DNA from 3 places in the Kutzneria chonburiensis genome. Region 3 is predicted to be linked to each of the others. Evidence: riboswitches for the same ligand, from Rfam matches in the RefSeq annotation. Region 3 holds a riboswitch; each other region holds the start of a gene.
What was found. Region 3 has a riboswitch for thiamine pyrophosphate ahead of M3Q35_RS39125 (thiamine ABC transporter substrate-binding protein). Riboswitches for the same ligand answer to the same signal wherever they lie in the genome.
Positions count from the first base shown of each region.

Region 1: it holds a riboswitch for thiamine pyrophosphate, as region 3 does, so the genes downstream of both, thiO (glycine oxidase ThiO) here and M3Q35_RS39125 (thiamine ABC transporter substrate-binding protein) in region 3, are expected to answer to the same signal.
Region 2: it holds a riboswitch for thiamine pyrophosphate, as region 3 does, so the genes downstream of both, thiC (phosphomethylpyrimidine synthase ThiC) here and M3Q35_RS39125 (thiamine ABC transporter substrate-binding protein) in region 3, are expected to answer to the same signal.

Region 1 covers NZ_CP097263.1:7,876,316-7,881,863, forward strand. Annotated here, with positions in the region: gene M3Q35_RS36440 (hypothetical protein) at 1-29, shown strand, start outside; gene M3Q35_RS36445 (S1 family peptidase) at 685-1,650, shown strand; gene thiE (thiamine phosphate synthase) at 1,821-2,465, opposite strand; TPP riboswitch at 2,485-2,594, shown strand; partial or broken gene thiO (glycine oxidase ThiO) at 2,590-3,665, shown strand; partial or broken gene thiS (sulfur carrier protein ThiS) at 3,702-3,872, shown strand; gene thiG (thiazole synthase) at 3,894-4,649, shown strand; gene M3Q35_RS36470 (MarR family winged helix-turn-helix transcriptional regulator) at 4,701-5,135, shown strand; gene M3Q35_RS36475 (NADP-dependent oxidoreductase) at 5,115-5,548, opposite strand, start outside.
Region 2 covers NZ_CP097263.1:7,883,017-7,888,564, reverse strand. Annotated here, with positions in the region: gene M3Q35_RS36510 (peptide deformylase) at 1-345, shown strand, start outside; gene M3Q35_RS36505 (glycosyltransferase) at 463-1,365, shown strand; gene M3Q35_RS36500 (quinone oxidoreductase family protein) at 1,354-2,304, opposite strand; gene M3Q35_RS36495 (hypothetical protein) at 2,350-2,982, opposite strand; TPP riboswitch at 3,049-3,176, shown strand; gene thiC (phosphomethylpyrimidine synthase ThiC) at 3,169-4,818, shown strand; gene thiD (bifunctional hydroxymethylpyrimidine kinase/phosphomethylpyrimidine kinase) at 4,842-5,548, shown strand, end outside.
Region 3 covers NZ_CP097263.1:8,380,256-8,385,803, reverse strand. Annotated here, with positions in the region: gene M3Q35_RS39135 (ABC transporter ATP-binding protein) at 1-305, opposite strand, end outside; gene M3Q35_RS39130 (ABC transporter permease) at 305-1,882, opposite strand; gene M3Q35_RS39125 (thiamine ABC transporter substrate-binding protein) at 1,858-2,862, opposite strand; TPP riboswitch at 2,933-3,045, opposite strand; gene M3Q35_RS39120 (4a-hydroxytetrahydrobiopterin dehydratase) at 3,091-3,396, shown strand; gene M3Q35_RS39115 (YflT domain-containing protein) at 3,381-3,866, opposite strand; gene M3Q35_RS39110 (hypothetical protein) at 4,064-4,285, shown strand; gene M3Q35_RS39105 (hypothetical protein) at 4,334-4,486, opposite strand; gene M3Q35_RS39100 (hypothetical protein) at 4,717-5,112, shown strand; gene M3Q35_RS39095 (hypothetical protein) at 5,079-5,531, shown strand.

The sequences.
Region 1 (5,548 bases), 500 kb from region 3:
GCGGCAACCCGCCGCCCGGGGCGAACTGACTAGCTCCTCGGAGCCCGGCTCGCCAGGGGCCAAGCGGGCTGCCGCCTTTTCGGGTAGTTCGACCGCCGCCGATAAGCCGAACGGTCAGGAGGGCGTCCGGACGGGCAACGGAACGCGCCCGGCGGTATGGAACAGCATTTATGCGCGACGTTACTTAAACGTCAAGTGTTAACCGCTACGCGTCGTACCCACGCGGTCGGATCATGTGACACGCTTTGCGCCCGATCGGACTCTCCGCCGAAGGACATTCGGCGGCGTGCCCAACGGATCGGATGTCTTCTGGGGGAGGCGAATTTGGCGGCTGTGGCAGCGACGACCCATGCGACTCGAAGAGTCAGAGATGGGGGAAGGTGGGGCGACCCCTGCCGCCGCCCCACCGCCCGTCCCCCTGAAAGGCTCGGGAAGGGGTCCCTGCAACCGCCACTCCCGAGTCCCCGCATCCGAAGATGAGGGAGACGTCTGATGAACCGCACTGCTGCGGCTCGGCTCACCGGCGCTGCCCTGTTGTTCATTGGCCTCGCCGCTACTGTCAGCGTACCGGCAGCGGCAGCCTCTGCGCCCGTCTCTGTCGATACGTCCACGAATGGTGTGGTCATATCACCCGATGTAGCGACCGCGCTGAGCCGCGATCTGGGGTTGTCACCCGCCCGGGCGATGGCCAGGTTCGCCCGGCAGGATCGCGCCGATGCCCAGGTCGCAACCCTGCGCACAGTCCTCGGGCCGATCTTCGGCGGCTCCTGGTTCGACGCGGCGTCCGGCCAGGCCGTGGTGGCAGTGACTGACGTCACATTTGTGACGCGCGTGCGCGCGGCGGGTGTTGAGGCAAGGGTCGTCACCCGAACGGACGCACAGCTGGCGGCCGTCGCGGACGGACTTCGTCAGGTGCCGGTGCCGACGGGAGTCGTCGGCTGGTACGTCGACCTGCCGACCGACCAGGTCGTGGTCCAGGTTCTCGACCATTCGCCGGCCACCGAGGCGTTCGTCCGGACTGCGGGAACGGCCGCGCGGACGGAGATCGTGGCGGAGCGGCCGAGGCCGCTGTACGCCGTTCGCGGCGGCGACGCGTGGTACGGCTCGAACTTCCGGTGCTCGGTCGGATTCAGCGCGACCGACGCCGCCGGCGGCAAGCACTTCGTCACCGCCGGGCACTGCACGGCCGGCGGCGGTAGTGCATTCGGGTACAACCAGGTTTCACTCGGTCGGATCAACGGCTCGCACTTCGGCTCCGGCGGCGACTACGGCAAGGTCGACGTGACCAGCGGGCAGTGGACGCTGGCCGGCACGGTGGCCGGCGCCAGCGGTTCCGTCGCGGTCAAAGGCGCGGCCGAAGCGGCCGTCGGCGCGACGGTCTGCCGCTCCGGCTCCACCACCGGCTGGCACTGCGGCACCATCCAGGCCAAGAACCAGACCGTCGTCTACCAGCAGGGCACGGTCACCGGCCTGACCAAGACCAACGTCTGCGCCGAGCCCGGCGACTCCGGCGGCGCGTGGATCAGCGGCGGCCAGGCCCAGGGCGTCACCTCCGGCGGCTCCGGCGACTGCACCCACGGCGGCACCACGTACTTCAGCCCGGTGGCCCCGGCGCTGAACACCTATGGACTACGGCTCGTGACGAGCTGATTCCCCGGTGGGCTCCCCTGCAAGCCCACCTCCGCCCCGGCGGCCGGCACCCCTCCCTGCACGCCGGCCGCCGGGGCGTCTTTTGCTCTACCTGAGTGGCTCATTTGGCTCCAGAGGCCAAATGAGCCACTCAGGTGGGGGTCCTCAAATGAGCCACTCAGGTGGGGGTCTCACACCAGGCGAGCCTTCAATGCCTCGGCGGCGGCGCGGGGGTCCTCGGCGGCGGTGATGGCCCGGACGACCACGACGCGGCGGGCGCCGGCGGCCAGGACGTCGTCCAGGCGGGCCAGGTCGATGCCGCCGATGGCGAACCAGGGCCGCGAAGACGTCACGTGGCGCACGAGATCCAGACCAGGGGCCGGGCGGCCGGGCTTGGTCGGGGTGGGCCAACACGGCCCGGTGCAGAAGTAGTCCACGGCCGGCTCCGCGGCGGCGGCGTCGGCCTGGGCGAAGTCGTGGGTGGACCGGCCGATGACGATGTCGTCGCCGGCGATGCGGCGGGCCAGCGGCACGGGCAGGTCGTCCTGTCCCAGATGCAGCACATCGGCCCCGGCGGCGACGGCGATGTCGGCCCGGTCGTTGACCGACAGCAGCGCCCCGTGGCGGGCGCAGGCCTCGGCGATGACCTCGAGGGCGGCGAGCTCGTGCCGCGCCTCCATGCCCTTGTCCCGCAACTGCACGATGTCCACGCCGCCGGCAAGTGCGGCGTCGACGAACTCGGCGAGGTCGTTGGTACCGGTGCGGGCGTCGGTGCACAGGTAGAGCCGTGCGTCGGCGAGCCGCTTCCTGATCTGATCTCCATCCAGTGCTGGCACGGGTGCTACGGTAGAGCCCATTGGTCCGCACGGGAGCCTGGAAGTACCGGGCTGAGAGGGAGCTTGCCAGCTCCGACCGTCGAACCTGATCCGGGTCATGCCGGCGCAGGGAGCGTGATGTGTCATGAAGGTCGCCGTTGTCGGTGGTGGAGTCGTCGGATTGTCGGTCGCCTGGGCCGCTTCCGAGGCGGGCCACCAGGTGCAGCTCATCGATGCCGCGCCGGGGTCGGGCGCGTCCTGGGTGGCGGGCGGCATGCTCGCGCCGGTCACCGAGGCGTGGCCGGGCGAGGAACACGTGCTGGCCCTGGGCAGCGCGTCGCTGGACCGCTGGCCGGAATTCGCTGCCAGGCTGGAAAAGATGGTGGACTACGCCGAGAGGGGACCCTGGTCGTCGCGGTGGACGCGGCCGATCGGGCGGAACTTGACGGCGTGGCGGATTTTCTCGCCAGACTGGGCCGTGCGGTGGAAAGAGTGACCGCGCGGGAAGCAAGGCGACTGGAGCCGTCGCTGGGCACGTCCGTCCGAAATGGACTGTTGGTGCCCGGGGACCTGGCCGTGGACAACAGGGTGCTGCTGTCCTCGCTGCGCAAGGCGGCGGTGGACGCCGGCATGCGGCCGGTCGCCGTCGCCGCGACCAAGGTCAGCGCCGGCGAAGTGCTGCTGGCCAACGGATCCACGGTGGAATGCGACGCCGTGGTGTTGGCCGCCGGCGCCTGGAGCGGCGGCCTGTACGAAGGCCTGGCCAAGGTCATCAGGCCGGTCAAGGGCGAGGTCCTGCGGCTGAAAGCCCGTGACGGGGCCCTGGATCCGCCGAAACGAACCGTCCGCGCGCTGGTCGAGGGCCGGCAGGTCTACCTCGTGCCGAGGGACGGCCGCGGCCTGGTGTTGGGGGCCACCCAGTACGAGGCGGGCTTCGACACCGAGGTGACGGTCGGCGGCGTGCGGGACCTGCTGCGCGACGCCGAACGGGTGCTGCCGGGCATCGGCGAGTACGCGGTGCTGGAATGCGCGGCCGGGCTGCGGCCGGGCAGCCCGGACAACCTGCCGCTGCTGGGGTGGCTGGAGCCGGGCGTGCTGGCCGCGACCGGCCACCACCGCAACGGCATCCTGCTCGCCCCGATCACCGCCGAGGCGGTGGTCGACCTGCTGGCCGGCCGTGAACCACCGGAGCCGGCGCGCGCCGCCGATCCGGGCCGGCTGCTGGCCGTCACCAACGGGGAGGCTGAAGTGCTGGTCGTGGTCAACGGAACCGAGCGCGAGCTGGCCGACGGGTCGACCGTGGCCGACGCGCTCGCCGCCATCGACGCCCCGCCAAGGGGCATCGCGGTGGCGGTGGACGGCGAGGTCGTGCGACGGGCCGACTGGGCCAGCACGGCACTGGCGCAAGGCGGCTCGGTCGAAGTGCTCACCGCGGTGCAGGAGGCTGAAGTGGACGATCCGTTGGTCATCGCCGACCGCGAGTTCGGCTCGCGGCTGATCATGGGCACCGGCGGCGCGGCCAATCTGGCCGTGCTGGAGCGGTCGCTGCTGGCCGCCGGCACCGAGCTGACCACGGTGGCCATGCGCCGGATGGACGCCACCGGCGGCACCGGCGTGCTGGACCTGTTGCGCCGCTTGGGCATCGAGCCGCTGCCCAACACCGCGGGCTGCCGCACGGCGGCCGAGGCCGTGCTCACGGCCCGACTGGCCCGGGAGGCCCTGGAGACCAACTGGGTGAAATTGGAGGTCGTCGCCGACGACCGGACCCTGCTGCCGGATTCCGTCGAGCTGCTCGACGCCGCCCAGCAGTTGGTCGACGACGGCTTCGTCGTGATGCCGTACACCAACGACGACCCCGTGCTGGCACTGCGGCTGGAGGAGGTCGGCTGCGCCGCGGTGATGCCCCTGGGCTCGCCCATCGGCACGGGTCTCGGCATCCGCAACCCGCACAACATCGAGCTGATCGTGTCCCGGGCCGGCGTGCCGGTGATCCTGGACGCCGGCATCGGCACCGCCTCGGACGCCGCGCAGGCCATGGAGCTGGGCTGTTCGGCGGTCCTGCTGGCCACGGCCGTCACCCGGGCGCAGGATCCGGAGCGGATGGCGGCGGCGATGCGTGGGGCAGTGGAAGCGGGCCGTTCGGCCCTACTTGCGGGGAGAATTCCGCAACGGTTCTGGGCTCAGGCGTCCTCACCGGCGCGCTGAGTCATCATGAACGGTAGGTGACCACCTACCCGAGGAGTGAGTGTCGTGGCGATGTCGACGACGACGGCTACGGTCGACGAGACCACGCGGCTGTACCTGGCGGTCGGCCGGCTGTCCCGGATCCTGCGCCGCAGCGGGTCGCCCGGCCTCGGCCAGGGCTCGATCTCGGCCCTGGCCACGCTGGCCTACAAGGGTCCGATGCGGCTGGGCGACCTGGCCGCCCGCGAGGGGGTGGCCCCGCCGACGCTGTCGCGGATCATCGCCGCGCTGGTCGAGTCCGGCTACGTGATGCGGGAGGCCGACCCGCAGGACGGCCGGGCCTCGCTGGTGCGGGCGACGGCGGCCGGCGAGCAGATCATCGCCGGGGTCCGCTCCGAGCGGCTGCACGAGCTGCACAACCGCCTGGAGCGGCTGACCGAGGAGCAGCGGACCGCGCTGGCCGCCGCCGTGCCGGCGCTGGAGGCGCTAGTGGCCGAGGACGTCTAGCACCAGCTTGCCGGTGAGCTGGTTGGCCGCGCCGAGCTCGTGCGCCTTGCCGGCCTCGGCCAGCGGCAGCACCTGGTCGACGCGGACGGTCAGCTTGCCCGCGGTGATCAGGTCGACCAGGCCTTCGAGCCCACGCTGGTCGGGCTCGACGAGGATGCCGGTGGCGCGCACGCCGTGCTGCGCGGCCTTGGCCGCCAGCTCCTCGCTGACGCCGCCGGGCACCGCGAACACCGTGCCGCCGGGCTTGAGCACGTCCACCGAGCGCAGCGCGTTGTCGCCGCCGATCAGGTCGAAAACGACGTCGACATCCCGCGCGACCTGCGTGAAGTCGGTGGTGGTGTAGTCGATCGGCTCGTCGACGCCGATGCCGCGCAGGAACTCGTGCTTGACCGCGCGGCCGGTGCCGTAGACGT
Region 2 (5,548 bases), 500 kb from region 3:
ACCTCGGCCCGCCCGGAGGGCATGCCCGATCCGGACGACGACTTCGAGGGCTGCCTGTCGGTGCCGGGCGAGACGTACCCGACCGGCCGGGCCGACTGGGCCAAGGTCACCGGCTTCGACGACAACGGCGAGCCGGTCGAGGTCGAGGGCACCGGCTTCTTCGCCCGCTGCCTTCAGCACGAGACCGACCACCTCGACGGCCTGCTCTACCTGGACCGGCTGGTCGGCCGGAACGCCCGTGCGGCCAAGAAGATGCTCAAGCGCAACGGCTGGGGCGTGCCCGGCCTGTCCTGGGACCCGGCGGTCGAGCCCGACCCGTTCGCCGACGAGGACGACGAGGACTGAGTTCTCACGTATGTGAACAACCGGGCCGGTCTGCGTGCCCGTTCGGTCGACCATTGATCCACGGCGCGTGACCGGACGTCTCCCTCTCGTAGGGCGCCACATCTGGGAGGCACAGTCATGGGCAGGGTCGTCGTCACGGCCACCACCTCGCACCGGCGCGCCATGCGCACCATCGTCGACGCGCTGGTGCAGCGCGGCCACGAGGTCGAGCTGATCACCGGGCTCGAGCCGCCGACCGGCCGCGCCCTGGTCGACCAGCACCGGCGGCTGTGCCGGCTGCTGGCCGAATCGGGCGAGCCGACGGTGGTGGTCGGGGACGTGGCGTTCCAGGGGACGCTGCCGCTGAGCTACGGCGCGCCCGGCCCGAAGCCGTCGGCGCTGATCCTGGTCGGCACCGAGCCGTTCTCGCTGAGCAGCATCGACACCGCGCCGGCCGGCCTCGGCCTGCCGCCGGACCGCACGGCCGCCGGACGGGAGCGCAACCGCCGCGCCTACGAGTACGTGCGGGATGCGCTCGGCGGCGTGCAGGAGGAGTTCGTCGAGGCCATGCGGTCGGTCGGTGTCACGCACGATCCGCTGCCGTTCGTGCTGGACGCGCCGATTCTCGCGGCCGACCGGTTTCTCCAGCTGTCCGTGGAGGAACTGAGCTACCGGCGCAGCGACACGCCCTCGCACGTGCGTTTCGTCGGTGCGCTGCCGTCGACCCGGATCGACGGCGACGTGGTGATCAGCGACGGCACCTTCGACACCGTGCAGCGGGCTTTGCGGCAGGCCAAGCCGCTGGTGCTGACCGGCCGGTCGGCCGACCAGCTGGAGAGCAACACCCGGGCCGCCGCCACCGGCGCGGCGCTGTACCTGGCCACGGACAAGCCGTCCGAGGACGACATCAAGCAGGCCGTGCGGATCGTGCTGTCCGACCCGACCTATCGGGGCAACGCCGAGCGGCTGGCCGCCGAGTACGCGCGGCTCGACGCCCTGGCCAGCATCACCGACGCCGTGGAGTCGTACCTACGGCACTAGCAGCAGTTTTCCCGTGGTGGCACGGGATTCCAGGTCGGCGTGGGCCTTGGCGGCGTCCCTGAGCGCGTAGCGGCCGCCGATGTGCACGCTGACCTGCCCGTTGCGGACCAGGTCGAACACCTCGTTGCTGCGCCGGATCAGCGCCTCCCGCGTCGGCACGTGGTCGGCCACCGCGGCGTACGACAGCAGGATGCTGTTGGGCAGGTCCATCGGCGTCAGCGTCGGCACGCCCATGAACGGCCCGTAGTAGACGTGCACGCCGTGGCGGCGCAGCGACAGCTGCGAGGAGCGGAACGTCGGCGCGCCACCGCCGTCGTAGACCACGTGCGCCCCTTCGCCTCCGGTCAGCTCACGGATCCGGTCCTCGAAGCCGCCACCGCTGGACACCAACACGTGGTCCGTACGGGCCGCGGAGATCTTTTCCGGCCGGGACACCAGGCCGATCGAGGTACCGCCACGGGCCCTGATCATCTGGGTCAGCATCGATCCGACACCGCCGGCCGCCGCGTGCACGACCGCCGTGTCGCCCGGCTTGATCGCGTACGTCTCGGTGGTGAAGTGGTTGGCGGTCAGCCCCTGCATCATCACCGCCGCCGCGGTCTCGTCCTCGATGTCGTCGGGCAGCTTGACCAGCGACGATGCCGGCGCGAGGACCAGCTCCGCGTAGCTGCCCGGCACGTAGAACCAGGCCACCCGGTCACCGACGGCCAGCTCGACACCGTCGCCGACGGCCACCACCCGGCCCGCGCCCTCCACGCCCAACGTGACCGGCGCGCCCCAGCCGCCCATGCCGGTTTCCCGGGCGCCGATGTCCATGTAGTTCACGCCGATCGCCGTCGGCCGCACCACCGTTTGCCCTGGTCCGGGCGTCGGATCCGGGAGCTCGGTCCAGGCCATGACCTCCGGGCCGCCGTGCCGTTCGATGTGGATTGTTCGCATGTCATCGAACTTAGGAAGACAAAAATGGACCCGCAAGTACAGAACTCAGGCCTCGCGCCGCCACGGCACGCTGGGCAGCCCGGCCAGGTCGGTCAGCGAGCGGGCCCGCACCAGCTCGTCGTAGCGCTCGGCCAGCACGTGGGCCCGGATCCGCTGCGCCTGCGAGGTCGTCGGCAGCTCACCGAGCAGCAGGAACGGCATGGTCAGCCGCCAGCCCTGGACGATCGTCTCCCGCTGGCGGTGCGGGGCCCGCAGCACCATCCGGGCCACCCGCATGGCGTGCTCGTTGCCGGTCATCCGCTCCGGGTAGCCCATGTGGTCCCAGGCCCAACGGTTCTCGTCGGCCACCCGGCAGCGCATACAAGGCAGGTCGCCGGTGCCCAGCTCGGCCCCGCAGGTCTGGCAGCGCAGCAGCGTCATGGCCACGTCGGTGCAGGTCCACGGCAGCTTGCCGACGTCCTCCAGCAGCACCAGCTCGGCCAGCTCCAGCTCCGGGATGCCGGACACCTCGACCAGCGGCCGCCAGTCCAGGGTCCAGAACTGGTCGACCAGCTCCGCGCACACCAGGCACGTCGGATAGCCGCGGCCGGCCAGTTCGCCGCAGGCCGGGCAGTCGATGACCGCCGTCGGTCGGACCGCCCGTCGAGCGCCGGGTGGAAACGGTTGATCGTCTGCCACCGGCACAAGGTACGCGACCGAGGCTGGCAGGAACCGCCGGCATTCGCTAGCGTCGGGGAGCCGACAACTGAACACCGCGGGAGCTCGCACCACAGCGGGCTGAGAGGGCGGCTGGGTCATCTCCAGATCCGGCGCCGCCGACCGCCTGAACCTGACTGGGTAATGCCAGCGTAGGGAGGAATCGCCATGACGTCTCTTGACGACCGGGTCCGGCCCACCGTGACCACGGGTCCGATCCAGGGTTCACACAAGGTCTACGTCGACGGTCCGGACGGTGTCCGGATCCCGATGCGTAGGGTCGAACTCACCAATGGCGAACACCTTGACCTGTACGACACCTCCGGCCCCTACACCGACGACACGGCGGTGGTCGACGTCCAAAGTGGACTGTCGAAGTTGCGCGAATCCTGGGTGGCCGAACGGCAGCCCGTCAACGGCGCGGTGACGCAGCTGGCCTACGCCAAGGCCGGCATCATCACCAAGGAGATGGCCTTCTGCGCGGCCCGCGAGGGGGTCGACCCCGAGTTCGTGCGCAGCGAGGTGGCCATCGGCCGGGCGGTGATTCCGGTCAACCGCAAGCATCCCGAGTCCGAGCCGGCCATCATCGGCAAGAAGTTCCTCGTCAAGATCAACGCCAATATGGGCAACTCGGCCGTCTCCTCGTCCATCGAGGAGGAGGTGGACAAGATGGTGTGGGCCGCCCGCTGGGGCGCCGACACCATCATGGATCTGTCCACCGGCAAGCGGATCCACGAGACGCGGGAGTGGATCCTGCGCAACTCGCCGGTCCCGATCGGCACCGTGCCGATGTACCAGGCGCTGGAGAAGGTCGGCGGTGACCCGACCAAGCTGAACTGGGAGATCTACCGGGACACCGTGATCGAGCAGTGCGAGCAGGGCGTCGACTACATGACCGTGCACGCCGGCGTGCTGCTGCGCTACGTGCCGCTGACGGCCAAGCGCGTCACCGGCATCGTGTCCCGCGGCGGCTCGATCATGGCCGCCTGGTGCCTGGCGCACCACACGGAATCCTTCCTGTACACGCATTTCGAGGAACTCTGCGACATCCTGCGGGAGTACGACGTCACCTTCTCGCTCGGCGACGGGCTGCGGCCCGGGTCCATCGCCGACGCCAACGACGCCGCCCAGTTCGCCGAGCTGCGCACCCTCGGCGAGCTCACGCACATCGCGCGGGCCAAGGACGTGCAGGTCATGATCGAGGGCCCCGGCCACGTGCCGATGCACAAGATCGTGGAGAACGTGCGGCTGGAGGAAGAGCTGTGCGGCGAGGCGCCGTTCTACACGCTCGGCCCGCTGGCCACCGACATCGCGCCGGCCTACGACCACATCACCTCGGCCATCGGCGCCGCGCAGATCGCCTGGGCCGGGACCGCGATGCTCTGCTACGTCACGCCCAAGGAGCACCTCGGCCTGCCCAACCGGGACGACGTCAAGGTCGGCGTGATCACGTACAAGATCGCCGCCCACTCGGCCGACCTGGCCAAGGGACACCCCAAGGCGCAGGAGCGGGACGACGCGCTGTCCAAGGCCCGCTTCGAGTTCCGCTGGACCGACCAGTTCAACCTGTCGCTCGACCCCGACACCGCGCGGTCCTTCCACGACGAGACGCTGCCGGCCGAGCCGGCCAAGACCGCGCACTTCTGCTCCATGTGCGGGCCGAAGTTCTGCTCGATGCGCATCACCCAGGACGTCCGCAAGTACGCTGAGGAGCACAACCTGTCCTCAGTGGACGCCATCGAGGCCGGCATGGCCGAGATGTCCGCGGAGTTCCAGGCGCACGGCAAGCAGGTGTACCTACCTGTAGTGGAGGGGTAAATGGGGGCTACTCCCCTCGGGCATTGACCATCGCCGGCACGGATTCCGGCGGTGGCGCGGGCGTGCATGCCGACTGCCGGACGTTCTTCGCCTGCGGCGTGCACGCCACCACCGCGGTCACCGCGGTCACCGTGCAGAACTCGGTCGGGGTCTCGGGTTTCCACGAGATCCCGCCCGAGGTGGTGGCCGCGCAGATCGAGGCGGTGGTGACCGACATCGGCGTGACGGCGGCGAAAACCGGCATGCTGGCGTCGGCGCCGATCATCGAGGCCATCGCGGCGACGATCGACAAGGTCGGCATCGGCCGGGACCACAAGATCCCGTTCGTCGTCGACCCGGTGTCCGCGTCCATGCACGGCGACCAGCTGCTGGCCGACAACGCGTTGGCCGGCTTGAAGAGTCTGCTGTTCCGGCGGGCGTCGCTGGTCACGCCCAACCTGGACGAGGTGCGGCTGCTGACCGGCATCGACGTCCGGCGCCGGGACCAGATGCTCGACGCGGCCAAGGCCATGTTCGACTTCGGACCGCAGTGGGTGCTGATCAAGGCCGGGCACCTGCGTGAAGACCCGGAGTGCGTGGACATCCTGTACGACGGCGTGGCGGTGATCGAGCTGCCGGGGCCGCGTTTCGACGTCCAGCACACGCACGGCAGCGGCGACACGCTGGCCTCGTCGATCACCTCGGCGCTGGCCAAGGGCGCGACCATGCCGGCGGCGGTCGAGTTCGGCAA
Region 3 (5,548 bases):
TGCATGCGCATGCCGAACGCCACGTTGGCTGCGACATCCTTGTGCGGGAACAGTTGTCCGTCCTGGAACACCAGTCCGAAGTCCCGGCGGTGTACCGCGACGCCGGCCAGATCCGTGCCATCCCAACGAATCGCGCCGGCAGCCGGTCGTTCCAGGCCTGCCACCGCCCGCAGCAGCGTCGACTTGCCGCAGCCGGACGGGCCCAGCAGCGCGACGACCTCGCCGTCGGCCACGGCCAGGTCCACATCGGACACGGCCGCGAAGTCGCCGTACCGAATGGACAAACCCTGTAGTTCCAGTGCCATCAGAACTCCCCAACCGCCGGCGTCATCCGCTCGATCAGCACGACCGCCAGCACGGTGACCAGCATCAGCACCACACAGGCCGCGTACGCCATCTCGTTGTTCAGCTCGCCCGGCCGGCTGATCAGCCGCGCGATCGCCACCGGCAGCGTCGGCGCGTCCGGCCGCGCCAGGAAACTCGTCGCGCCGAACTCGCCCAGCGCGACCACATAGCCGAAGCCGGCCGCGGCGATCAGCGACCGCCAGGCCAGCGCCAGGTCGACCTCACGCCACACGCGCAGCGGCCCGGCGCCGAGCGTGCCGGCGGCCTGCCGCAGGCGCTCGTCGATCGCCCGCAGCACCGGCAACACCGTCCGGACGATCAACGGCGTGATCACCAGTGCCTGCGCGAACGGCACCAGCAGCGGCGATGTGCGCAGGTCGAAGGGCAGATCGCCGAGCGTGACGAGGTAGCCGAAGCCAACCGTCACCGCCGAGACGCCCAGCGGCAGCATCAGCGCCAGGTCCAGCGTCTCGCCCAGCACGGCACGGCCCCGTCGCAGTTGCGAAAGCACCACGGCCGCCGTCACGCCGAGCAGCATCGCGAGGATGGTGGCGTCGGTCGCCGCTTTCACCGAGTTCGACGCCGCCTGCCAGGCCGAGACTTCGAGCGTGCCGTCGACGCCGGTGCCGGCGAGCGCGCGCCAACCGTCCATTGTGGTCAGCGACTTGGCGATCAGGCCGACGATCGGCACCAGCAGGGCGATCACGACGGCCGCCGCCGCACCGACCACGATCCATTCGCCGCCGGTCGGCCTTCTTGCCGTCTCGAAGCGACCGCGCAGCTTCAACGCCGTCTCACGGCGTCGCCGGGCCGCCGCACCGACCAGCAGCACGGCGATCACCGCCACCACCTGCAAGATCGACAACGCCGCCGCGCCGGGCAGGTCGAACAGGTCGACCGTGCGGAGGTAGATCTCCGTCTCCAGCGTCCGGTAGCGGGCCCCTCCGAGCATCAGCACCACGCCAAAGCTGGTGGCGCAGAAGAGAAAAACCACCGCCGCGGCCGATCCGACCGCCGGCGCGATCGCCGGCAGCACGACCGAGGTGAACGCCCGCCGGCGCGACGCGCCCAGCGACCGGGCCGCCTCCTCGGCGCGCCGATCCGTATGCGCCCACAGGCCGCCGACCGTCCGCGCGACCACCGCAACGTTGAAAAACGCGTTGGCCAGCACGATCGACAGCACGCCGCCGTCCGGCAGCAACGCCCGGAAAGCCAGGCCGACCACGACCGTGGGCAGTACGAACGGCACCAGAATCAGCGTGCGCACCAGGCCGACCCCGGGCAGGTTGCAGCGGGCCAGGACGAACGCCAGCGGCATGCCCATCAGCACCGCCACCAGCGTCGCCGCGGCCGCCTGACCGAGCGTGAACGCCACCAGCCGCCAGGTGTCGGCGCTGGTCAGGACGTCCGTCACGCCGCTGCCGCCCAGCCCGATGCCGACGATCGACACCACCGGCCAGGCGAAGAACAGACCGAGGAAGCCGACCGGGACCAGGGCGAGCAGCGGCAGAACTAGCCTTGCAGCAGCGTTCGGCACTGCTGGACCCACTTCTCCCGGTTGGCGTCCACCTGGTCGGCCGGCAGCTGCGCCGGCGCGTCCGGCAGCGGCGCCGCCGTCTTCCAGGCGTCCGGCAGGGCAACGCCCTCGCGCGACGGGTAGACGTACATGCTGGCCGGCACCTGCTCCTGGAACTTCTGCGAGACCAGGAAGTCCAGCACCTTCTTGGCGTCGTCCGGGTTCTTCGCGCCGGCCAGCACGCCCGAGTACTCGACCTGGCGGTAGCAGGTGCTCAGCAGGGCCTTGGTGCGCGGCTTGCCGTCAGAGCCGATCTCGTCGGCCGGCGAGGAGGCGTAGGACACCACGACCGGGCGCGGGCCCTTGCCCGACGAGCCCGAGAAGTCCTGCGTGTAGGCCTCGTCCCAGCCCGCGTCGACCTTGACGTCATTGGCCTTCAGCTTCGTCCAGAAGTCCGGCCACTTGTCCGCGCCGAACTGCTTGACCGTGCCCAGCAGGAAGGCCAGGCCCGGTGACGAGGTCGAGGGGTCCTCCACCACCGTCTGCCCCTTGTACTTCGGGTCGACGAGGTCGTTGTAGCCGGTCGGCGCCGGCAGGTTGTGCTGCGCGTACCAGCCCGTGTCGACGTTCAGGCAGACGTCGCCGACGTCGATCGCGGTCAGCCGGTGCGAATCGTCCAGCTGGTAGCGCTGCGGGCCCTTGCTCGCGTCCGGGCTGGTGTAGGGGGCGAAGACGCCCTCCTTCAGCGCCCGGGAGGCGAACGTGCTGTCCACTCCGTACGCGAGGTCGCCGATCGGGTTGGCCTTGGTCAGCACCAGCTTGTTGGTCAGCGCGCCGGCGTCACCGTTCATGCTGACCTTGACCGTGATGCCCGAGGTCTTCTGGAAGTCCGCCCACAGCGCCTTGTCCACCGCCCACGAATCGTGGGTCACCAGGGTCACCGTGTGGTCGGTCGCGGGCTGTTCACCCCCTCCGACCAGCGAACAGCCCGCGAGCGTCATCGCCGCCAGCCCCAGCGCGGCCAGCCGTGCCGTCCCGGTCAAGTTCTCCTCCAGGTGACCTCGTCGCGCGAGGTCGCCCGTACTGCCTCCCTACACCGGCATGACCCGGATCAGGTGCTTACGGTCGAGAGCTCGCCCGCTCTCCTCTCAGCCCGGCTGCACCGGACTCCCGTGGCTCACCCGGAGCTTACGCTGCATTTCGGCGCGGTCGGGACCACCATGGACGGCATGGTTGCTCTGCTCACCGACGATCAGGTCACCGAAGCACTCGGCCGGCGGCCCCTGTGGCAGCTGGACGGCTCGGCCCTGATGCGCACCGTGGAACTGGACAGCTTCCCGATGGCCATCCAGGCGGTGAACCGCGTGGCCGAGATCGCCGAGAACGACAACCACCACCCCGACATCGACATCCGCTGGCGGACGCTGGTGTTCCGGGTCTCGACGCACAGCGCCGGCGGCATCACGGCCTTGGACGTGATGCTCGCCGGCGAGATCGACGGGGTGCTGGAGCTGCTCGGTCAGCCCAGCGAGTAGAGCAGGTTCCGGCCCGCCTCCGCGTTGCGCGGCTGGCACAGCACGTCGTAGCGGCGGGCCACCAGCTGGCTCTGCGACACGAAGTCGCGCTTGCCCCTGGTCGACGCGTAGCTGATCGCGGCGAAGATCATGCTCGAGCCAACACCGGCCAGCAGGCCGATCGCGATCGCCCACCAGCCGCCGCTCACCGTGAACAGCGACAGCAGGATGCCGACGAACAGACCGAACCAGGCCCCGGACGCGGCGGCCGCGCCCAGCACCCGACCCCAGCTCAGCCGGCCCGCGACCCGTTCAACCAGCATCGGCTCGACGCCGACGATCGTGATGTCCTGCACCGGGAAGTCCCGGTCGGCCAGGAAGTCCACCGCCCGCTGGGCCTGCTCGTAGGTGTCGTACGAGCCGATCGGCCAGCCGGTCGGCGGCGTAGGCAGCGCCGAACCGGCCGAGTTGTTCGCGAATGCAGTGGTCATGATGGGCCCTCCTCGTCGGCTTGTCCGCCTTACACACGCTTTAACGTCGAGCCCACCTCGCTTCGTGCCGCGTCCGCGAAGTCCACAGGGGAATCTCAGGATGTGACCCCATCGGGTTGTGACCTGCGCGACGAGGGCAACGATCTCCCCTTCCCGTGCGTCGTTGGTGGTGAAGCCGTTCAAGGGGATCAGAAGTGATGAAGTTCTTCCGCACCGTTACTGCCAGCGCCGCCGCCGTCGTCCTCGCCGTCCTGTTCGCCGTACAGGCCCAGGCCGCCTCGCCCAGCCCACAGGTCACCGCCCAGCCCGATCAGGGCAACGGCGACCTGATCTTCGCCGGCGCCGCCGGCCTGTTCATCCTCGCCGCCGCGTTCGGCGTGATCATCTACGCCGCCCGGCACCGCGACTCCGAGAACTGAGGTCGGGCCGAGCCGTGGGGCGTCCGCTGCGGCGGACGCCCCACGGTGCTATCGGCCTTCGATCACCGCGCGTTCGAGTCGGGCCATCAGCTGCCGGTCCCGGTCCATTCCCATCAGCTTGCGGAGGCGGGCGGCCAGCGTCACCAGCAGTCCCGACTGAAAACCCACCAGATAGATCAGAACAGCGATCGTCGCGGTCATGACGTGCTCCGTTTCGTGTCGAACCAAGAACGGAACGGACGCTAGCCGCCCACTCACCGGCAACGATGTTCCATCGAAGAACCGGTCAGCTTTATTTCCCGCCAACTTCCCGTCACACATCCGTGGCGGAAACCTGACAGATTTTCATCATCGCTGGTCACCGGGCCGAATTGACGGTCGACGGCGGGCCACCCTACGATCGGCCGCTCACTCATCGAGAGGCATCGCAGGTGACCGTTCGAGAACTGGATCCGGCCAAGGCGAGAAAGTCCCTGAACGGCATCCACAAGGGCCTCGGCCTCAGGCATCCCGATCTCGTCGGCCGACTGGGTTTCGATCTGCGCATGCTGTGGGGAATACCGCAGCACGCCGCGGTCGACGAGCTCAGAGAGCAGGCCGTCGCCCGTATCGACCTGGTGGTCAGTCAGCGGCTTTCCGAGTCGACCGCGGCGGTGGCCCGCGATTACTTCAACATCTCGGACGACCCCCGGTTCTGGGGCTCAACCTCGAACCCCGCCTCACCGCCATCTACGCCAAGTACGGCGACGGCCACTCGCCGAGCGAGACCCGCCGGTGCGCGGCGGCCGAGATCATGCCGGCGCTGCACACCGACCTGGACGAGCTGATCGCCTCCTGGTCGCCGGACGACGTGCCGGCGGCCCGGCAGAACCTGCACAGCCTCGGCCGCGACCTGCACGACCTGAACCGGGTGGTCGACCGGATCGCCGACACGTTCCTGTGGTCGCCGCTGTTCGTGCCGATCTCGCCGTCCACCGGCTTCCGCGTCATCCCAATCCCTCATTTTGGGGATTGGCTGCCGACGTTCCTCACCCTTTCCGGTCACAACGAGTACGGCCGGACATCGGGCGTGACGCCGCCGTGGAACGCTCGCCGACTGCTCGGCGCGGCACTGCTGCGTGAACTCGGCGATCGCGCCCTCCGCACCGGCATCCTGGTTGATCCGGAACCGCGGGTTTCCGAAAAGCTCGACCACACCATCGCGTTTCCGCCGGCCGTGGTCGAGATGATGACCAGCCGACTCTGAAAAACTTCGCCGGGCAA